4 regions of the Micromonospora sp. NPDC047812 genome follow, and region 3 is predicted to be linked to each of the others. Evidence: riboswitches for the same ligand, from Rfam matches in the RefSeq annotation. Region 3 holds a riboswitch; each other region holds the start of a gene.

What was found. Region 3 has a riboswitch for cobalamin ahead of AB0883_RS18740 (ribonucleoside-diphosphate reductase subunit alpha). Riboswitches for the same ligand answer to the same signal wherever they lie in the genome.
Region 1: it holds a riboswitch for cobalamin, as region 3 does, so the genes downstream of both, AB0883_RS10965 (ABC transporter substrate-binding protein) here and AB0883_RS18740 (ribonucleoside-diphosphate reductase subunit alpha) in region 3, are expected to answer to the same signal.
Region 2: it holds a riboswitch for cobalamin, as region 3 does, so the genes downstream of both, AB0883_RS22495 (hypothetical protein) here and AB0883_RS18740 (ribonucleoside-diphosphate reductase subunit alpha) in region 3, are expected to answer to the same signal.
Region 4: it holds a riboswitch for cobalamin, as region 3 does, so the genes downstream of both, AB0883_RS21255 (peptidase) here and AB0883_RS18740 (ribonucleoside-diphosphate reductase subunit alpha) in region 3, are expected to answer to the same signal.

Annotation. Positions count from the first base shown of each region.
Region 1 is NZ_JBEYRY010000002.1:698,910-704,216, forward strand. Features, by position in the region: gene AB0883_RS10950 (hypothetical protein) at 1-24, opposite strand, end outside; gene AB0883_RS10955 (ABC transporter ATP-binding protein) at 21-788, opposite strand; gene AB0883_RS10960 (iron chelate uptake ABC transporter family permease subunit) at 788-1,939, opposite strand; gene AB0883_RS10965 (ABC transporter substrate-binding protein) at 1,945-2,958, opposite strand; cobalamin riboswitch at 2,987-3,168, opposite strand; gene AB0883_RS10970 (dipeptide/oligopeptide/nickel ABC transporter ATP-binding protein) at 3,245-3,997, opposite strand; gene AB0883_RS10975 (ABC transporter ATP-binding protein) at 3,994-5,091, opposite strand; gene AB0883_RS10980 (ABC transporter permease) at 5,088-5,307, opposite strand, start outside.
Region 2 is NZ_JBEYRY010000006.1:128,603-133,909, forward strand. Features, by position in the region: gene AB0883_RS22480 (hypothetical protein) at 8-343, shown strand; gene AB0883_RS22485 (MFS transporter) at 514-1,761, shown strand; partial or broken gene AB0883_RS22490 (LuxR C-terminal-related transcriptional regulator) at 2,132-2,278, shown strand; cobalamin riboswitch at 2,658-2,787, shown strand; gene AB0883_RS22495 (hypothetical protein) at 2,834-3,097, shown strand; gene cobN (cobaltochelatase subunit CobN) at 3,236-5,307, shown strand, end outside.
Region 3 is NZ_JBEYRY010000004.1:198,877-204,183, forward strand. Features, by position in the region: gene AB0883_RS18735 (ribonucleotide-diphosphate reductase subunit beta) at 1-184, opposite strand, end outside; gene AB0883_RS18740 (ribonucleoside-diphosphate reductase subunit alpha) at 223-2,568, opposite strand; cobalamin riboswitch at 2,786-3,002, opposite strand; gene AB0883_RS18745 (N-acetylmuramoyl-L-alanine amidase) at 3,356-4,450, opposite strand; gene AB0883_RS18750 (GNAT family N-acetyltransferase) at 4,674-5,108, shown strand.
Region 4 is NZ_JBEYRY010000005.1:315,287-320,593, reverse strand. Features, by position in the region: gene AB0883_RS21275 (GNAT family N-acetyltransferase) at 1-12, shown strand, start outside; gene AB0883_RS21270 (hypothetical protein) at 217-891, opposite strand; gene AB0883_RS21265 (ElyC/SanA/YdcF family protein) at 1,266-1,985, opposite strand; gene AB0883_RS21260 (peptidoglycan DD-metalloendopeptidase family protein) at 2,237-3,043, opposite strand; cobalamin riboswitch at 3,667-3,814, shown strand; gene AB0883_RS21255 (peptidase) at 3,914-4,966, shown strand; gene AB0883_RS21250 (hypothetical protein) at 5,002-5,307, shown strand, end outside.

The sequences.
Region 1 (5,307 bases), on a different contig from region 3:
GAGGCAGCCCGGTGCGACGGTCATGGCGCCGGCGGGTGGTAGGTGATGGCGGGCCGCCCGGTGCCCGGGTGCGTCGCGACGTCGGCCCGCACCCCGTAGACGTCGGCGAGCAGCCCGGGGGTGAGGACCTCGGCGGGCGTACCGGCGGCGACGACCCGCCCGGCGGCCAGGACGACCACCGCGTCGCAGAACATGGCCGCCAGGTTGAGGTCGTGCAGCGCGGCCAGGGTGGTGACCCCGGAGCGGCGGACCAGGTGCAGCAGGTGCAGCTGGTGGCCGATGTCGAGGTGGTTGGTGGGCTCGTCGAGCAACAGCAGCAGCGGTTGCTGGGCCAGGGCGCGGGCCAGCTGCACCCGCTGCCGCTCGCCGCCGGAGAGGGTGTGCCAGCGGCGCCCGGCGTACCCGTCCAGGTCCACCCGGGCCAGCGCGTCGGCCGCCGCGGCGCGGTCGGCGCCGCTGTCGGACCAGCGCGAGCCACGGTGGGGCGTACGGCCGAGCAGCACCACCTCGCCGACGGTGAGGTCCAGGTCCGTGTCGGCGTGCTGGGCGAGCAGCGCCGTCCGGCGGGCCAGCGCGACCCGGGGCAGGGCGGTGACGTCGTCGCCGCCGACCGTGACCAACCCGGCGTCCGGCGTGGCGAGCCGGGCGACGATCCGCAGCAGGGTGGTCTTGCCGCAGCCGTTGGGGCCGAGCAGCCCGACGAGGCTGCCCGCCGGCACCGCGCAGGTGACGTCGTCGAGGATCCGCCGGGCCGCGACGGACCAGGACACGCCGGTGACGGTGAGCATCAGCCACGCACCTTCCGGCGGTGCAGCAGCACCACGAAGGCGGGCACCCCGAGCAGCGCCGTCAGCACGCCGACCGGCAGCTCCCGGGGCGCGAAGAGGGTCCGCGCGGCGGTGTCCACCCAGACCAGGAAGATCGCCCCGGCGAGGACGACGACGGGCAGCAGGCGCCGGTGGTCCGCCCCGGTGAGGAACCGGGCGGCGTGCGGCAGGATCAGCCCGACGAAGCCCACCGCGCCGCTGACGGCGACCAGCGCCGCGGTGAGCAGCGCGGTGGCGACCAGCAGCAGCCACCGGACCCGGGTGACGGGGACACCGAGGGTCGCCGCGGCGTCCTCGCCGAAGGCGAAGGCGTTGAGCGTGCGGGCGTACGCCGCCACCAGGGCGAGCACGGCGGCCAGGACCGGCGCGGCCCAGGCCAGGGCGGTCCAGTCGACGCGGGCCAACGAGCCGGAGAGCCAGAACGTGATGCTCTGGGTGGCGTGCGGGTCGGCGACCCAGATGATGACGAACGAGGTGGCCGCCCCGCAGAGCTGCGCGACGGCCACGCCGGCCAGCACCACCCTCGTGGGGGCCAGCGCGGCCCGGCGGCCGGCCACCGCGGCCACGACCGCGAACGCGGCCAGCGCCCCGGCGAAGGCGCCCCCGGTGAGCGCGGCGACCCCGCCGCCGAAGCCCAGGACGAGGACCGCGACCGCGCCGAGCGACGCCCCCGAGGAGACCCCGAGCAGGTACGGGTCGGCCAGCGGGTTGCGGGTGACGGTCTGCATCACCGCGCCGACGGCCGCCAGCCCGCCTCCCACGGCGGCGGCCCCGAGCACCCGGGGCAGGCGCAGCCGCCAGACGATGTGCTCGCGCAGCAGCGGCACCTCGGCGTGCGGGAGTCCCAGCCGGTCGGCCACGACCGACCAGACCGTCGACACGGGAATGTCGGCCGGTCCGACGGTGACGGCCACCCCGATCGACACGACCAGCCCGGCCAGCAGGGCGACCAGCAGCACCACCAGGCCGAGCGGGTTGGCCGCGCGGACGCCAGCGGGGGCGGCACGGTCGGCGGACCCGAGGGCGGCGCGGTCGGCGGACCCGGGGGCGGCGCGGCGGGTCGGGTCGGGGGCGGTGCGGCGTGCTGGTCCCGGGCCGGCGCGGCGGGCCACGGCGGTCAGCGGTCCGCCCCGGCGGGGAGCTGCGCCACGCCCGCGGCGAGCGCCTCGACGCCGAGCACGACGCGCACCCCGGCGGAGGTCGAGGAGAACGGGATGACGACGAACCGTTGCCGGGCCACCGCCGGCAACTCCTTCAGGCCGGGGTGGCGGGTCAGGAAGGCCCGCTTCGCGGCTGCCGCGTCCCAGCCCGCGTCGACCAGCACGATCACGTCGGGATCGCGGTCCACGACCGCCTCCCAGCTGGTGTCGGCCCAGCCGCCGGTGAGGTCGCCGAACACGTTGCCCACCCCGACCGCCGACATGATCATGTTGGGGCTGCCGCAGCAGGCGCCCACGCTCGGGGCGTCGGTGCCGGCGTCCCACCAGAGCACGGACACGTCCCGCGCGCCACCGATCCGGGCGGCGGCCGTGGCGATCCGGGCCCGCTGGTCGGCGATGAGCTTCTCGGCCCGCTCCGGCACCCCGAAGACGGCCGCCACGTCCCGGATCTCGGCGAACACGTCCTCCACCGTCAGCTTCGCCGGCCGGTGCTGCTTCGGGCACCCGGCCGGCGAGAGGTACGTGCCGATGCCGAGCCCCGCGAGCGCGGCGCGGTCGCCGACGCCCTCGTCGCCGAAGGCGCTGTGGAACGAGGCGTAGACGAAGTCCGGCGCCGCCTCCAACAGCTTCTCCTTCGCCGGGTACTTGTCCGACAGCACCGGCACGGCGGCGTACGCGGCGGCGTGCTCCGGCAGGATCGCGTCGTCCAGGTACGCCGTGCCGGCCATGCGGTCGGCGAGGCCGAGCGCCAGCATGATCTCCGTGGCGGGCTGGTTCAGGGTCACCGCCCGCTCGGGCGGGGCGGCGACGGCGACCGGCGTACCGCAGTTGGTCAGCGCGACCGGGGCGGCGGCCGCCGGGGGCGCCGTGGCCGGGTCGTCCGTGGCGCAGGCGCCGAGCAGGACGACGAGGACGGACAGGGGCGCGGCAACGCGCCGGGACAGGGTGGACCGCACTGCGCGCACGCGCATCGGGACCGCCTTCCAACACCTCGTGGACGGGTCAACGCAGTGCCGTGGCCGGTCTCCTGGCTGACGGGAGGTGCGTCCGTGGCCGGCCTTCCCAGGCGGGTTACGCCCAGTGACCTCGTACGACGAGGGCCGCGAACTTCCCGATCACAGTGGCGAGGGCCGCACCGGTCTTCCACCGGCTTCCCGAGCACCACGGCAGAGTCACCCTAGCCGCCGGCCGCCCCGGAAGTCACGCGACGAACACCATCAGGGACGGTCCGCCGAGGGCTGTCGGGAGGCGCGCCGGTCAGGGCTGCGCGGCGGTCGGCAGGTCGACCACCCGGGTGGCCCAGCGGGCCATCAGCGCCGGGTCGTGGGTGATGAGCAGGACCCCGGCGGCGTGCTGCCGCTGGTAGTCGGTGATGACGGCCGCGAGGTGCGCCTGGGTGGAGGCGTCGAGCATGGCGGTGGCCTCGTCGCAGAGCAGGTAGTCGGGCCGGTGCACGAGCGCGCGGGCGAGGCAGGCGCGTTGCAGCTGCCCGTCGCTGACCGCGTGCGGGCGGCGGGCGAGCAGGTCGGGCGTGAGGCCGACGAGGTCGGCCAGCTCCGCCGCCCGGGCCCGCGCCTGTTCCTCGGGCGTGCCGGTGGCGCGCAGCGGTTCCGCGATGATGTCGGCGAGGCCCAGCCGGGGGTCGGTGGCGGCGCGGGGGCTCTGGAACAGGATCGCGACGCGGGTACGAACGGCGGCGGGCACCCGGTGCCGGGCGCCCGCCACCCGGTGGCCGTCGAGGGTGACGTGCCCGGCCTCGGGGGCGTGCAGCAGGGCCAGCACCCGGGCGAGGGTGGACTTGCCGCTGCCCGAGGGCCCGCGCAGGCCGACCGTCTCGCCGGGCGCGACGCGCAGGTCGACGCCGTCGAGGACGCGCCGGCCGCCGTAGGAGACCGCGACCTCGTGGGCCGCGAGGGCGGTGCTGGTCGTGCCGGCGCTCCCGGCCGTGCTGGTCGTGCCGGCGCTTCCGGCGGTGCTGGTCGTGCCGGCGCTTCCGGCCGTGCTGGTCATGCCGGCGCTCCGAGGGTCAGCGGGTGGTGACAGGCGGCCCGGCCCGGCGCGCCCGCGCAGGGAGCGGGCGGGGTGCGGCAGACGTCGGTGGCGCGGTCGCAGCGCGGGGCGAAGGCGCAGCCGGGCGGCAGGTCGGTGAGCATCGGCGGATGGCCGGGGACGGGCCGGAAGGCCCGCTCGGGCAGGGCATCGAGAAGACCTGCGGTGTACGGGTGGGCGGGCGCCGCGAACAACTCGGCCGTCGGCCGCCGTTCCACGATCCGGCTGGCGTACATGACGGCGACCGTGTCGGCGACCCGGCGGGCGGCGGCCAGGTCGTGGGTGATGAGCAGGACGGCGCCGCCGGCGTCGCAGCGGCGGCGCAGCAGGTCGAGGGTGTGGTCGACCAGGGGCCGGTCGAGGCCCGTGGTGGGTTCGTCGGCGAGCAGCAGCGGCGGGTCGGGGGCGAGGGCGAGGGCGGTGGCCAGGCGCTGGGCCATGCCGCCGGAGAGCTCGTGCGGGTAGCGGTCGAGGTCGGCGGGGTCGAGACCCACCTCGGCGGCGACCCGCTCGGCCGCCGCGGGCGCCTCGCGCCGGGTGTGCCCATGGGCGCGCAGGGTCTCCTCCAGCAGCCGCCGGCCCGTCCGTACGGGGGTCAGGGCGGTGGCGGGGCTCTGCGGCACCAGCCCGACCGCGCGGCCGCGTACGGCGCGGGCGAGGTGGCGCTCGGAGGAGCCGACCAGGTCGACCTGCGCCCCGGCGGGCGGGCGCAGGCGGGCATGACCAGTGACGGTGGCGTTGCCGGGGAGCAGGCCGAGCAGGGCGTGCGCGAGCACCGACTTGCCACAGCCGGACTCCCCGACCACCGCCAGGAGCTCGCCCGGGTGGACGGTCAGGTGCAGGTCGGTGACGGCCTGCACGACGGCGTCGCGGAGCTGGAAGCGGACGGTCAGCCCGTCGACCTCCAGCAGGCCGGGCCGCCCGTCGGCGGCGGTGCCACCCGTGCCGGCGCTGCCGGCGGTCTCGCCGGTGGTGGCGGATCCGGTGGGGCGGGTGGCGGTCCTCCCGGCCGGGGCGGTGGTGTCGGCGGGGGCGGGCTCGCGGGTGGTGGTCACAGGTTCAGCTCCGCTCGTACGCGCGGGTCGAGGCGGTCGCGCCACCGGCCGGTGAGGGCCGCCAGGGCCAGCGTGACGGCGACGAGGAGCAGGCCGGGCACGATGCTGGCCCACCAGGCGCCGGTGAGCAGGGACCGCTGCCCGTCGTTGATCATGTTGCCGATCGAGGCCAGGTGCGGGGGCAGGCCGAGGCCGAGGAAGGACAGCGCGGTCTCG
Region 2 (5,307 bases), on a different contig from region 3:
GCCGGGCATGGGCTGGTTCAACCGGCGGCCGCGCGCCGCCGACGCGACCCCGACGAAGCTCGACCGCGAGGCGACCCGGGAGGACCTGGCCGCGCTGGAGGCGTTCGTGGCCAGCCGCCGGGGCGTGGAGTTCTACCTGGAGCCGGAGACCACGGCGACGGACACCACCGTGGTCGCCATCGCCCACGACGGCGAGTGGATCCGCCGGCGCACCGGCTCGCCGCGCGCCGCCGGGTCCATCGCCCGCAAGCACGCGGTGCCGCTGTACGAGGCCGCCCGCACCGGCTACCCGGAGCGGATGCGGGCGTGGAACCGGGCCCACCCGGAGCGCCACGCCCGCTGACCGGTCCGCCCGTCGTCACGCCCGCGGACCAGCCGGGGGGTCAGGCTCCCTGACCGGCCGGGGCACCACGCCCATGAGCGGTACGCCCGAGACCACTCCGGCCCGCTGCCCGCTGTCCGCCGGACCGGCACGGGGCTGCTCCGTCGGACCCGGCGCGGTAAGGTGCCCCGATGGCTGATCGGTCCCGGTCGCTGGGCCGTCCCTTCTGGACGTTCTGGACCGCCGCGGCGCTGGCCAACCTGGGCGACGGCATCCGGGTGGCCGCCTTTCCGCTGCTCGCCGCCGCGCTGAGCGACGACCCGGTGGCGGTGGCCGCGGTGGCCGCGGCGCAGTTCCTGCCGTGGCTGGTCACCGGCCTGCTGGCCGGCGCGCTGGCCGACCGCCGGGCGGCCCGTGCACTGATCGTCGCCGCCGACGCCGGCCGCGTCGTGGTGCTGGCGGCGGTGGCCGTGGCCGTGGCGACGGGCGTGGCCTCGGTCGCGCTCGTGGTCGCCGCCGCCTTCCTGCTCGGTGTCGGCGAGACCCTGCGCGACACCGCCGCCCAGACCGCGATCCCCCGCCTGGTGGACGACGCACAGCTGGAGCGGGCCAACGGCCGGCTGGTGGCGGGTGAGATCGTGGGCAACGAGTTCGTCGGTCCGCCGGTCGGGGCGATGCTGTTCGTCGTCGGCGCGGCGCTGCCCTTCGCCATCAACGGCGCCTCGCTCGCGCTGGCCGTCATGCTCGTGCTGTCCCTGCCGCTGAGTCTCGCCCGCCCCGGCCCGGCACGGTCGGGCGCCGACGCGGACGGGCGGAGCGCCGCCGCCGACCCGGCCAGGCGCGGGGCGCTCGCCGGGCTGCGGTGGCTGGCCCGGCAACCCGTGCTCCGCACGCTCGTGGTCGTCGGCGCGGCAGTCGCCGCCGCGGACAGCGCCTGGTTCGCGATCTTCGTGCTCTACGCGCGGCAGAGCCTCGGTCTTGGCGCGTTCGGCTTCGGCCTGCTGCTGGCCACCGGTGCGGCCGGCGGGCTCGCCGGCTCCCTGGTCGCCGACCGGTTGATCGGCCGGTTCCGGCACCGTCCCGTGCTGGCCTGGTCGATGGCGGTCACGGCCGGAACGCCGGCCCTCCTGGCCGTCGCGCCGCACCGAATCGCCGCGGTGGCCGTCGTCGTCACCACCAGCGCGTCGTTCGCGGTCCTCAACGTGGTCGCGCTGTCGATCCGGCAACGCCTCGTGCCCGGCGACCTGCTCGGTCGGGTGGTCGCCGCCTCCCGGATGCTCTCCTACGGCTGCGCCGCGCTCGGGGCGCTCGCCGGCGGGGCGCTGGCCGCCGGCCTGGGCATGCGGGCACCCTTCCTGTTCAGCGCGACGGTGGCGGTCGCCGCGACCGCCGCCTGGTGCGTCGCGTCCCGTCCCACCGCGCCGGGCGGTCCGGCCTGACGGGGAGGATGCCCGTCGTCGGGCGCGCTCGCGTCGCCCGAGTCGGACGATCCGTGCCACGAGCACGGCGGCGGACCCCAGCGTCGCGGTGGCGAGCAGCACCGTGAGCGTCGGATAGCGGTACGCCACCTGGACCCGGGCGACGCCGCAGCCCCGGTGGAGCGCCGACCACCCGGTGGATCGAGGCGAGCAGCAGCAACGGCGCGAGCAGTGGGAGCAGCCTCACCAGCGTCCGCGGGCGCACCACCCGGCCGGCCGCCCAGCGGTCGTCGCCGGCGAGGCGCTGCTGGCCCCGAGCGTCACCCGCCGGCTCATCGCCGAGTGCACCCGCCTGCCGGCCGCCCGGCGGGTGCCCGGACGGCTCGACGGGGTGACCCGGCGGGAACGGGAGGTGTTGACGTTGATCACCCGTGGGATGTCCAACGCCGAGATCGAGCGGCACCTGCACCTCAGCCGGGGCACCGTGAAGACGCACATCGGCCGGTTGCTGACGGAGCTGGCCGCCCGTGACCGGGCGCAACTGGTCATCGCGGGGCTACGAATCGGGGCTCGCCGACCGGTGAGCCGACGTCGACCGTGGTCGAGGTCCCCGTCACCACGTCGGGCGGGCGGCGACGCCTCCCGCGCGCCGCAGCCTGCCTGCTGGGGAAGCGGAACGGCACGCGGGCGCCGGGGTGTGCGCGGGTGCCGTTCCGCTCGGCCCGTGCGCGTTCCGGGGCCACCGTCGCCGTATTCGGCGGCTCAGACCTTACATTGGCCGACGACAATGCGAAAGGCGTGCCTGAACGGGCATCACGATCGTTGTTCGTCGATCGATGCGAGGTGCCGTGAGCCGGGGTGGGGTGGCGTTGACCGGCGGCCCGGGGTGTGGCAGCATTCGCGGCCTGACGGCAGTGAAGGAAGCCGGTGCGATTCCGGCGCGGTCCCGCCACTGTCACCGGGGAGCGATCCCCCCTCGTGAGTCACGACCGTGCGTGCGCGGTTGGAAGGCCGGGGGAGAGCGTCGATCCGGGAGCCAGGATACTTCGGCCGTCGGAGTGACCCCAGGGCGTGGACACCCGAGGAGGACCCGATGACGCACCGCGTCTCCCCCATCGACGATCATCGTCGCATCGTGCCCGGCCGTGCCAACGGCCCCGCTGGCGGCAACTCTCCCGCGGGCGGCCGCATCGCCGCGCGTGGCCGCCGTTCCGTGCCGCCGGCCAGCCGCGGGGCCGCCGCGCACCCGCCGGTCCGCACCATGCCCGCCGTCGGTCGCCCGGCTCCCGGTGGCGCCCGCACCGTGCCCGGCCGGTTCACCACCGTGACCGGGTCCACCCTCGCCGCGTACCGCTGACGCCCGCACCGCGCCGCCCGACCCCGCCGGCCCGCCGGTGAGCCGGCCGCCGGCCCGTCGTACCCGCTGAACCGCGCCCATCCCCGCATCGCCCGGTCGTCCCCGCGTCGACCCGGGCGTCACTCTCCGGAGCTGTCCGTGCGCATCCTGCTGCTCTCCACCGCCGACACCGACCTGCTCGCCGCCCGCGCCAGCGACGCCGACTACCGGCTCGCCAACCCCGCCCGGATCGCCGCCGACGCCGTGCCCGCGCTGCTCGACGGCGTCGACCTCGCCGTCGTACGCCTGCTGGGCGGCCGGCAGGCGTGGCCGGACGGGCTGGCCGCGGTGCTGGCCTCCGGCGTGCCGACGGTCGTGCTCGGCGGCGAGAACGTGCCGGACGCGGAGCTGATGGCGGCCTCCACCGTGGCCTCCGGGGTGGCCACCCAGGCGCTGGCGTACCTGGTCGAGGGCGGGCCGGAGAACCTCGCCCAGCTCGCCCGGTTCCTCTCCGACACGGTGCTGCTCACCGGCGAGGGCTTCGCCCCGCCCGCGCCCACCCCGACGTATGGCATCCACGGCGAGCGGCCCACGCGGCCGGACCGGCCGACGGTCGGGATCGTCTTCTACCGGGCACACGCCCTCGCCGGGAACACCGGGTTCGTCGACGTCCTCGCCGACGCGGTCGAGGCGGCCGGCGGCGACCCGCTGCCCATCTACTGCGGCTCGCTGCGCGGACTCACCGCCAACGCGGGGCCGCTCGGGCTCTTCGCCCGCTGCGACGCCCTGCTGGTCACCGTGCTCGCCGCCGGCGGCACGGTCGCCGCCGACGCCTCCGGCGGAGGGGACGAGGACGCCTGGGACGTGGGCGCGCTCGCCGCCCTGGACGTGCCGGTGATCCAGGCGCTCTGCCTGACCAGCACGCGCGAGCAGTGGGCCGCCAGCGACGCCGGGCTGTCCCCGCTGGACGCCGCGATGCAGGTGGCGATCCCCGAGTTCGACGGCCGGATCGTCACCGTGCCGTTCTCGTTCAAGAAGATCGACGCCGACGGGCTGTCCACCTACGCCGCCGACCCGGAGCGGGCCGCCCGGGTGGCCGGCATCGCCGTGCGGCACGCCCGGCTGCGGCACGTGCCCCAGGCCGACAAGCGGCTCGCGGTCGTGCTCAGCTCGTACCCGACGAAGCACTCCCGGGTCGGCAACGCCGTCGGCCTGGACACCCCCGCCTCGGCGGTGCGGCTGCTCGCCGCCCTGGCCGACGCCGGCTACCACCTCGGCGACGCGCCGGTGCCCGACGACGGCGACGCGCTCATCCACGCCCTCATCGCCGCCGGCGGCCACGACGTCGAGTGGCTCACCCCGGAACAGCTCGGCGCCGCCGAGGCGCGGGTGCCGGGGGAGACGTACCGGCGGTGGTTCGCGCAGGTGCCGGCGGAGCTGCGGGAACGGATGCTCGCCCACTGGGGCGAGCCGCCCGGCGGGCTCTACACCGACGGCGGCGACATCGTGCTCGCCGGGCTGCGCTTCGGCAACGTGGTGCTGCTGATCCAGCCGCCGCGCGGTTTCGGGGAGAACCCGATCGCCATCTACCACGACCCGGACCTGCCGCCCAGCCACCACTACCTGGCCGCGTACCGCTGGCTGGCCGCGCCCGTCGCCGACGGCGGGTTCGGCGCGGACGCCGTGGTGCACCTGGGCAAGCACGGCACCCTGGAGTGGCTGCCCGGCAAGGGCCTCGGGCTGGCCGCCGGCTGCGCCCCGGACGCCGTCCTCGGCGACCTGCCGCTGGTCTACCCGTTCATCGTCAACGACCCCGGCGAGGGCACGCAGGCCAAGCGGCGCGCGCACGCCGTCGTCGTCGACCACCTCGTGCCGCCGATGGCCCGCGCCGAGACGTACGGGGACCTGGCGAAGCTGGAGCAGCTGCTCGACGAGTACGCCACCGTGCAGGCCCTCGACCCGGCCAAGGTGCCGACCCTGCGGGCCCAGATCTGGGACCTGGTACGCGCCGCCGAGCTGCACCACGACCTGCACGCCGAGCGGATGCCCGACGCCGACGACTTCGACGACTTCGTGCTGCACCTCGACGGCTACCTGTGCGAGGTCAAGGACGTGCAGATCCGCGACGGCCTGCACATCCTCGCCGCCGCGCCCACCGGCGAGGCCCGGGTCAACCTCGTGCTCGCCGTGCTGCGCGCTCCGCAGGTCTGGGGCGGCGCCCGCGCGCTGCC
Region 3 (5,307 bases):
ACGCGACGAGGCGGCTGACCAGGTGCCGCTCGGCCGGGGAGAGCCGGTCGAGGTCGGCGAGGTCGGCGTGCAGGTCGACCTCCTCCACCGTCCAGGTGTTGCGGATGGCGTCGCGGAAGCGGTCGAAGAAGTGCGGGTAGCGCATCGGGCGGAGGGTGAGGTCCATCCCCGGGTCGAGCAGCATGTGTGTGGTCCTCGGTTCGCTGGTGGTCGTGGTGGTGGTCACTGGCAGGCCTCGCACGACTCGGGGTTCTCCAGGGAGCAGGCCAGCGCCTCGTCGACGGTCGCCACCGCCGCGACGACGCCGGCGGCGCGGGCCGGCCCGACGGGCGCGACGGTGGCCTGCTGGATCCGGGTGGCCGGCCGCGAACGCAGGTAGTACGTCGTCTTCAGCCCGGCCTTCCAGGCGTACAGGTACATCGAGGAGAGCTTGCCGATCGTCGGCGCGGCCAGGAACAGGTTCAGCGACTGCGACTGGTCGATGTACGGGGCGCGGGCCGCGGCCAGGTCGATCAGCGCCCGCTGCGGCAGCTCCCACGCGGTGCGGAACAGCTCCCGCACCTCGGCCGGCAGTTCCGCGACGTCCTGCACGGAGCCCTCGGCGCGCTTGATCGCCGAGCGGATCCGCTCCGTCCACAGGCCACGCGCCTTCAACTCCCGCACGAGGGCGGTGTTGACCTGGAGGAACTCCCCCGACAGGGTCTCGCGCTTGAACAGGTTGGACACCTGCGGCTCGATGCACTCGTAACAACCGGCGATCGAGGCGATGGTGGCGGTCGGCGCGATCGCCACCAGCAGCGAGTTGCGCAGCCCGTACGCGGCGACCCGCTCCCGCAGCGCGCTCCACCTCGCCGTCTGGGTTCCCGTGACGCCCCACAGGTCGGGTTGCAGTTGCCCGCGCGCCGCCCGGGTCTGCCCGTACGCCGGGTGGGCGCCCGCGCGGCGCGCCAGGTCGGCGGAGGTCTCCAGGGCGGTCAGGTACAGCTCCTCGCTGATCCGGGTGGACAGCTCCCGGGCGGCCGGGGAGTCGAACGGCAGCCGCAGCGCGAAGAACACGTCCTGCAGGCCCATCAGGCCGAGCCCGACGGGACGCCAGCGGGGATTGCTCGCCGCCGCCTGCGCCGTCGGGTAGTAGTTGATGTCGATGACCCGGTCGAGGTACGTCACGGCGGTGCGGACGGTGGCGCGCAGCCGCTCCCAGTCGATGCCGTCCGCGCCCAGGTGGGCGGCGAGATTGACCGAACCGAGGTTGCACACGGCGGTCTCGGCGTCGCTGGAGACCTCGACGATCTCGGTGCACAGGTTGGACAGGTGCACCACGTTGCCCGCCTCGGCGGTCTGGTTGCACAACCGGTTCGCGGCGTCCTTGAACGTCATCCACCCGTTGCCGGTCTGGGCGAGGGTGCGCATCATCCGCCCGTACAGCTCCCGCGCCGGGACCTGCCGCACGTAGCGGCCCTGCTCCTCGGCGGCCCGGTACGCCGCGTCGAACTCCTCCCCCCACAGGTCCGGCAGCTCCGGCACCACGTCCGGGTCGAACAGCGACCACACCCCGTCGGCCTCCACCCGCCGCATGAACTCGTCCGGGATCCAGTTGGCCAGGTTGAGGTTGTGGGTGCGCCGGGCGTCCTCACCGGTGTTGTCGCGCAGCTGGAGGAACTCCTCGACGTCCGGGTGCCACGGCTCCAGGTAGACGCAGGCCGCGCCCTTGCGCCGACCACCCTGGTTGACCGCCGCCACCGAGGCGTCCAACGTCCGCAGCCACGGCACGATCCCGTTTGACTGCCCGTTGGTGCCCCTGATCAGCGCGCCCCGCGAGCGGACCCGCGAGAACGCGATGCCGATCCCGCCGGCGAACTTCGACAGGTTCGCCACCTGCGCGTACCGCTGGTAGATGGAGTCGAGTTCGTCGCGCGGGGAGTCGACCAGGTAGCAGGAGGACATCTGGGTGTGCCGGGTGCCGGAGTTGAACAACGTCGGCGAACTCGGCAGGTACGCCAGACTCGACATCAGCCGGTAGAACTCGATCGCCTCGTCCGGTGCCTGCGACAGGCCGCAGGACACCCGCAGCAGCCAGTACTGCGGGGTCTCCAGCACCAGCCGGCTCGTCGGGTGGCGCAGCAGGTACCGGTCGTAGACCGTGCGCAGCCCGAAGTACTCGAAGCGCAGGTCACCGCGCGGATCGACGGCGGCGTCGAGGGCGCTCGCGTGGGCGGCGACGAACGCCGCGGTGTCGTCGCCGATCAGGCCCTCGGCGTGGCCGCGCCGGATCGCCGCACTGAAGGAGCCGATGCCCTGCCGGCGGACCTCCTTGTCGACGTACCCGGCCAGCAGGCGGGCGGCCAACCGCGAGTACTGCGGCTCCTCACCGATCATCTCCGCGGCGGTCTGGATGGACAGCCGGTCCAGTTCGGCCGTCGTCGCCCCGTCGTACAGGCCGCTGATCGTCCGGGTCGCCACCCGCAGCGGGTCGACGTCGGCGAGGTCGTCGGCCCACCGCTCGACCGCCCGGACGATCCTGTTGACGTCGACCGCCTCGGTGCCGCCGTCACGCTTGCGGACCCGCATCTGCGGCCGCCGCTGGCCCGCCACGGCCGCATCGTCGACCGCCGTGCCGTCGGCCGGAACAACCTCGGTGACTGTCACCACTCACTCCTCGCGAGCCTTGATCCCAGACGGAACTCCTGGGCACGCGGGGAGCGGACACCGACGACGACGCGCGCAGGGCACGCGTCGGGATGGCGTCGGCCGTCCCACGCGGCCTCGGACCGCCGCGCACCCGGATGCGGGCGTACGGCGCACTGGCAGGTCTTCGGACTCGCGGGCGCGACCGGGCTCGCCGGTCTCCTACTGGCCGTCGCTTCCCAGGCCGCTGGCGGCCCAGTGCTGATGACGGCGGTCGTTCCCACTCACCGCTGCGGGGCAGTCCCGGATTCCCACCGGGTTCCCTCTTGCCTCGACCGCTCCGGATGAGCGGCCGAACCAGCTGCGCCGACACCATATATAGGGTTGGCGCCGTTGTCACACCCCACATGTCGGTCTCGGGCGTGTCGTCGGCGGTCCGGGTGACGCCCGTCGATCGCCGGCCCGCGTCGACGTCGATGTCCGCCCGCGCCGGCTCGGAGGACTGTCGTCCGCTCGGTACGGTCGGACACCACAGGCGCTTTGAGCGCGCTGGCCCGGATCGCGCTCCACCACGGTCCGGGTCGCGCGGCGCGACGCCGAGGACCTGTCGGTCCGTACCGGCGGCGCGGTCCCGGTCTGCCAGGCGCGCGGATTCCACGACTGGCACCGACGTGCGAGCGGACCGGGATCCTGTGGTCACACGATCCCGGTCCGCTCCCAGGCGGTGCGGTCAGACCTTGGTGACCCGGACGGCGTCGGCCACCACGTAACCGGGGGTGCTGGTCCACCGGCTCACCGCGACCAGGTTGCGGTCACCGGCGGCCAGTCCGAAGGTGCCCAGCGAGCGCCACACGCCGCCGCTGGAGCGCTGGTCCACGTTGACCGTGCGGTTGCCCGAGGCGGTGACGACGACGTGCGGGGCCGCGCTGTTGTAGCCGGGGTCGGCCGGGTGGCGTACCTCGATCCGGTAGTCGCCGGCCGTCGGGATGTTCACCTTGAACCAGGCGGCGTCGCTGGCGGGCGTGGGGTTGGCGAAGCGGTAGTCGGCCCCGTAGCGCTGGGCCGAGTACGAGGAGGTGCCCCAGTTGGTGCTCGCCGTGAACCGTCCCGCCGTGGCGTTGTCCACGATGGTGCCGCCCGTGGGCGGGTTGGGTGCGCCCAGGCCGAGGTAGGCGGCGATGCCCTCGGCGTGCCCACGGGCGACGGCGGTGATGAAGTCCGCCCGCTTGAGCAGGTTCGAGTCGGCGACGCTGTCGATGAAGAGGTTCTCGGTCAGCACCGCGGGCATGGCCGCCTCGCGCAGCATGTGGAAGTTCGCGGTCTTCAGCCCCCGGTCGGTGACCCCGCCGATCGTCCGCATGGCGCCGATCACCCTCGGGTGCAGCGCGTTGTGCAGGTTGACGGTGGCCGCGCCCGCCGTCGGGTACCGGTAGCTCTCGAAGCCGGTGCCGCCGCCGGAGTTGATGTGCACGCTCACGAGCAGGTTCGCGCCCCACGCGTTGGCGTCGTCCGTGCGGTACGCCAGGCTGCGGGTGATGTCGGTCGTCCGGGACATGCGGACGTCGACGCCCCAGTTGGCCAGCAGGATGTTGCGCAGCTGCAGGGAGATGTCGAGCGTCAGGGCCTTCTCCTGCAGCCCGTTGCCGACCGCGCCGGGGTCGGTGCCGCCGTGGCCCGGATCGATGTAGACCTTCGGCAACGCCGCCCACGCGGGGCCGGCGACGATGGGGACGGCCGCGGCGCCGGCGACGGCCGCCAACAGGGTACGCCGCCGAAGCGTCGGGTTGTCGAACATGTGCACCTCGTCATCGGGAGAGATCGACACTGCTCGGCAATATAGCGGGACATCGATAGAACATGAAAGATGTCTACGTCTTTTGATCTGAGATCTGAAGGTTTCCTCCCCCCAGGGCGTCGAACCTCGCCGGGCTGACCACCGGTCGGCAGCCGAGCTGCGCAAGCACTGGTGTTGCGAGGCTAGGATTCCTTCACGCCGATGTCTGCGACACCGGGTCACACCTGCGCGTTCCCGGACGAGGAAGGAAGCGATGGTCAGCGTCAGCCCGCTCCAGTCGGACGACCGCCCCGGGTGGGAGGAGTTGTTCTGCGGCTACAACGCCTTCTACGGCCGCACCTGGCCCGCGGATCGGTACGACCGGGCCTGGCAGGAGTTCCAGCGCGGCGACAGAGTGCGTGCGCTCGGGGCGCGGTTGGACGGCCGGCTGGTCGGCATCGCCCACTTCCTGGTCCACGCCAGCACGACGTCGCCCGACGTCTGCTATCTGCAGGACCTGTTCACGGCTCCCGAGGCGCGCGGCAGGGGTGTCGCCCGTGCGCTGATCAGGGCCGTCGAAGCGTGGGCGAGCGACCAGGGCTGTGATCGGCTGTACTGGCTCACGAGGGAAGACAACCGCACAGCCCGGCGGCTCTACGATCAGGTCGCCGAGAACCGCGGGTTCATCCAGTACGTGGTTCCCCTCTAGCGTCGGGCGGCGCCGCCCGTGCTGCGGCCTTGTCTGGTGGGTCGAGGTACAGGCCGACCACATCGCGGATCCTGGCTTCCAGGCGCGGGTTCGGTGGAGCGCTCGAACGGGTGTTCTCCGGGAGCTCACGGAGACTCGGCCCGCCCGACCGCGAGCCTCACCTTCTCCCCCGACGCCTGGAAGCCCTCGTCCCGGCTGA
Region 4 (5,307 bases), on a different contig from region 3:
GGTTCCCGGTGAACACCGCGACGCCGCCGACCAGGATCCGCCCGACACCGGACTGATCACGCTCACGGTCAGCGAGGTCCGCCGTTTGACCAACGCCTGCCCCATCCGCCCGATCAGCGGCCTCGCCCTCCGTTCGCACTGGTCAGGCTGGCGATGCCAGCATCAAGCCCGAGCCCACCCCACACGCCGGCTCAAACTCGAACGACGGCTGTCGTACTAGTACTTCATCACGCAATAGACCACGGTGGGATTCGTGAATCGGTACCAGCGGTTCCATCTCTGGTCCCGCGTGCAGCTGTTTCCGTTGGTGGCGCCGGGCACGATGTCGATGATGTGGACGGTGCCCTTCGCCTTGCACTTCGGCGCCCCGACAATCCAGCCGTTGCCCGTCGGGAACCGGTAGCAGCGCAGACGCACCAGGTGGCGCTCCAGGCAGAGCCGATAGCCGCGTTCGGTGAGGTACGCCGAACCGGGGTCGGCGCACTGGCCCTGGGCGTAGTCCACCGAGACGACCCGGTAGGTGCCGATGCTGCCGTTGCAGTTGCCGATGCCCTGGAAGCTGCCCGTCACGCTGACGGCGATGCACTGCCCGATCCTCGCCGGCGGCGGGGGCGGAGCCGCCTGCGTCGTGGGGAGGATGGGCGGCGGCGAGTACGCCGGCTCGCGCGGAAGCTCCCTCGTCGTCCCGATCGGCTCGGGCAGGGGTCTCGCCGCGGGCTGGCCCTGCTGGCCGCCATTGGCCCTGATCAGGCCCACCCCGACCAGTGCGGCCCCGCAGACGCCGATCAGGCAGAGCGCCAGCACCGCAGCGACCACACCGATGATCAGGGGCGTGTTGGTCTTCGGCGGCGACGGTGGCAGCGGTGGCGGTGGTGGCAGTGGCGGCGACATCGGTGGTGGGGCCCCGGGCGCTGGTGGCGTGGAGGTCGGCTGGCCGGGCTCGCTCGGCGGAGGAGGCGACGTCACCCGCAGAGTGTCACACAGTCCCGCCCGGGTGCTCGCCCCTCCGTCCTGTGTGGTGCGTCGCTGCGGTCGTGATCTTCCAATCGACGGCCAGGGGCACGGCGTAGGCCCGGAAGACGCGGTGCCCTCGGCGCGTTTCGGCGGCCGGGCGACGTGCAGGTGGGCGATTCGCGGGTGGGCGATCTGGCGTGCCGCCGCGCTCATGGTTGCCGGGTGCGACGGCTATCGGCTCGACGGCGAGTGCCCGGGCAGCCGACGTCGGACCCATGCCGTGGCGGCGCGTGCGCTCCAGGCCACGGGTCTCACGCGTCGCGCAGCGCGTCCTGCACCCCGGTCTCGCGGCGCCCGAGGTGCACCGGATCGCGGCCGGAGAGGAGGTCCAGGGTGGCCTTCACGCAGGCGCCGTACTCACGGGTGGAGCTGATCCGCCACGTCCTGTCGTACCGGCGGGCGGTCTCGTCGCCGACCCCGTTGGCGTCGACGCCGAGCCGCCGGCACACCGTCACGGCGCGAGGCAGGTGGAAGGACTGGGTCACCACCGTCGCCCGTTCCACCCCGTAGACCCGCTTCGCGCGGGCGCACGAGTCGTACGTGTCGAAGCCGGCAGGGTCCAGCACCACCCTCGTCGCCGACACGCCGTTGTCGACCAGCCAGCGCCGCATCGCGGCCGGCTCGTCGTAGTCGGGGTTCATGTTGTCGCCCGAGAGCAGGATGGCGCGTACCTTGCCGGCGGCGAGCAGCCGCCGGGCGATCTCCAGGCGGCCGGTGAGGAACGGCGACGGGGTCCCGTCGGGGTGGACCTTGGTGCCCAGCACCAGGGCGACCGGCGCCTCCGGGACGTCCCGCTCGGTGAAGATGTGCCCGTCCGCCCCGCCGCGGATCCAGTGCACGCTGGCCACGGTGCCGCCGGTCAGGAGCACCGCGCCGACGACGGCCGCGCCGACGGCGCGACGCAGCCAGCGCGTACGCCGGCGAGCGGCCGGGCGCGGCCTGCGGGTCAGCTTGGGGAGTCGGGGCCGCATGGGGCGAGTATCCCAGGGCCGCCCGACGACCGTTCCCGCCCCTGGCCGTGCGCGGTCGCCGGCGACGGGGAGCGGTTGACCGGCCCCGGCGGCAGTGGCAAATGTGAGGCGGATCGGCACCTGTGCCGCCGATCCGGGCGTCCAGGTCGTGCTGCCGGCCGGCCGAGCGGTCAACCATGAGGTGCCGGAGGCCGGCCCGCTTCTGATGCAGCGAGCCGGCCGGGCGTCTCCGAGGTCACCCCCGGGATGGATCAGGCAGGCACGGTCCCGTTGAGGTACGCGTTGATCTGGTCGATCTCCAGCGCGTTGAAGACCTCAGGCTGGGCGGCGGCCTGGTTCGAGTTGATGATCCGCTTGAACAGGTTGTAGTGCGCCATCGACCGCAGCCCGATGACGCGGTTGGGGGTGACCAGGTAGCCGGTGCCGCCGGTGCTCCAGATGAGGTACATCAGTCCATCCTTAGTGACGATCTCGGGGGGAGATCCGGGGGCCCCGGCGTACGGGGCACCCGTGAGAACCGACTCGGGGTCAACTCGCTGACCGTTCGGCTGGAAGATCTCAAGATGCAGGTGCGGGCCGGTGGAGTGGCCGGTGGATCCCACGTTGCCGATGTGCTGGCCTGCGGCGACCTGCGCGCCCGTCCCGACTCTGGGAGCCTCCCGCATGTGCCCGTAGACACTCCGCCAACCATCGGCGTGCGTGATGGTGGCGTTGTGGCCGAGGCCGCTCGCGCTGTACGAGACGCTGGTCACCGTGCCCGCCGCGATCGAACGGATCGGATAGCCGAGGATCCCCGAGTAGCTGTAGTCCGTGCCGTTGTGCATCCTGGACTGGCCGGTGATCGGATCTGTCCGCATCCCGTACGAGGACGTGATCGGGACCCATTTGTCGAACGGCCGGTTCCATCTCGGCGTCGCGCCGTACGCGGCTTCCGCGAGCCACGCCTCCGGAATGATGCCGGCCGCCAGCGTGGCGGTGACCAGGCCGAGCAGATGGCGACGGTCGATGCCACGCGACGCCGCCCCATCCCCCGGCGATGTTTCGTCGAACGTCTGCATTCGGCCCCTTGCTCACGATGGATGACGAACGATCCGCACCGGGGAGACCGCCGACTGTGACTTCTGCTCAGTTCCGGGCCGCTGGTTCGGGACGGGCTGACCAACCCCTTCGGGCGGCGAACCAGCGAGCCCGCGTGCATCTGGGATCTTGGATATTAGGGGATCGAACTCCATTGGTGTCAAGGCTCGGTTCCGCCCGGCCGGTACGGCCCGAAGCCGCGTCGGTCGCCGCGTCGGCGTCGGCACTCGTAGCACGCCCTCGACGGTGCTGATGGGACGGGCCGGGTGGACTCGGATGACACGCGCTTCCTGGCGGTGGGCGACATCCCTGTGGCCCCGATTCGGGGACCATCGCGTCAGCGTGTGGCGGTGGCGGTGCGGACGGTTCCGCTGTGGGTCGCTGCGAGTGGGCAGACTTCACCCCCGCGTGTCGCAGCGTGACAGCTAGGACTTACGCGGAGCGGACACGAGCTGAGATCTTGAGGGGCGACGCGACCGCTGGCGACCGACCGTGGTCACCGGATGGACCACCTGGACCCGGACCGGACGCGCCCGCGGTCGGCGACCGCCCCGCCGACGGCCACAGAGCGTCCGCAGTGGACGACGCATTGACACGGGAGCGCGTACGCGGCCAGACTGACGCCACAACTCCATCAGCGCGTATGTATGGGGGAAGTCCGGTCGAAGTCCGGCGCTGGCCCGCAACGGTAGGCCGTCGAGATGCACCTCTGACGGCAAGCCCGAATACCCGACGTACGCGCGGAATCCGCTCCCCCACCCGTCGTGGCCCACGGGTCGGAGTCCCGGTCGACCCCGTGCTGCGGCGGTCGTCGGGCTTCTGACGACCGCCGGGCCGGAAAGGCGCTTCCGATGGTCGTCCGCCTGAGCCGGCACCGCCTGCTCGCCCTGCTCTGCGGTGTGCTCACCGCCCTCACCCTCGCGACACCGGCATCGGCCCACGTCTCCCCCACCTCGCCCGCCGGGGTCGGCCGGTCGGAGGCCGCGGCCGGCTGGCTGGCCCGGCAACTCGTCGACGGCGAACGCTTCGAGGTGGTCTTCGACGGCGTCGCCTATCCCGACCAGGGACTGACCCTCGACGCCGTGTTCGCCTTCGCCGCCGCCGGCGTCGCCGACGACTCGGGGGCCCGGGCGCTGGCCTGGGTCACCCGACCGGACATCCGCGACACCTACGTCGGCGACGGCACGACCGAGGCGTACGCGGGCGCGACCGCCAAGCTCGCCCTCGCCGTCCAGGTACGCGGCGGCGACCCGACCGGCGTCGGCGGCGTGGACCTGATCGCCCGGCTGCGCTCGTTGCAGGCCCCCAGCGGCCGGTTCACCGACCGGTCGGCGTACGGGGACTACAGCAACACGTTCAGCCAGTCCTTCGCCCTCCTCGCCCTGGACCGCACCGCGCAGGGCGCGCCCCCGGCGGCCGCCGCCTGGCTCGCGGGCACCCGCTGCCCGGACGGCGGCTACCCGGCGCTGCCCGCGCAACCGGTCTGCACCTCCGACGTGGACGCCACCGCGCTCGCGGTGCAGGCGCTGCGGGCCACCGACCGCCCGACCGACGCCACCGCGGGGCTGCACTGGCTGCTTTCCGTGCAGCGCGCCGACGGCGGTTTCGCCAACGCCGCCGGCACCCCGAACGCCAACAGCACCGGCCTCGCCGCGCAGGCGCTGCACGACGGTCACCGACCGCTGGCCTGGGCACGGGCGCGGGTGTTCCTCGCCGGACTCCAGGTCGGCTGCGCCGGGGCACCGGCCGACCGGGGGGCGGTCGACTTCGACGGCGCCACCTTCGACCCGGGCACCGCCGCCCGGGCCACCGGCCAGGCTGTCCTCGGCCTGACCGGCACCGGGTACGCCCGGCTGTCCGCGGCCGGCGCCACCCCGGGCACGCCAGTCCCCGCCTGCCCGTGACCCGTCCCGTCGCTCACCCGATTCCAGGAGGAACCGTGTTCCGTCACCGATCCACCGTGCGCGCACGGCTCGCCGGCCTGCTGGCCGCTGCCGTCGCCACCGTCGCCCTCACCGCCGTCGAACCCGCCCCACGGGCCGCGCACGCCGCCGCCTGCACCGGCACCTCCGGCGTCACCGTCGTGGTGGACTTCGCCGCGCTCGGCGGCGGCGTCCAGGTCGCCTGCGCCCCGGGCGACCCGGCCACGGGGGTGGCCGCCCTCCAGGGCGCCGGCTTCACGGTGACCGGCACCCAGCGCTGGGGGCTGGCATTCGTCTGCCGGATCAACGGCAAGCCGACCGTC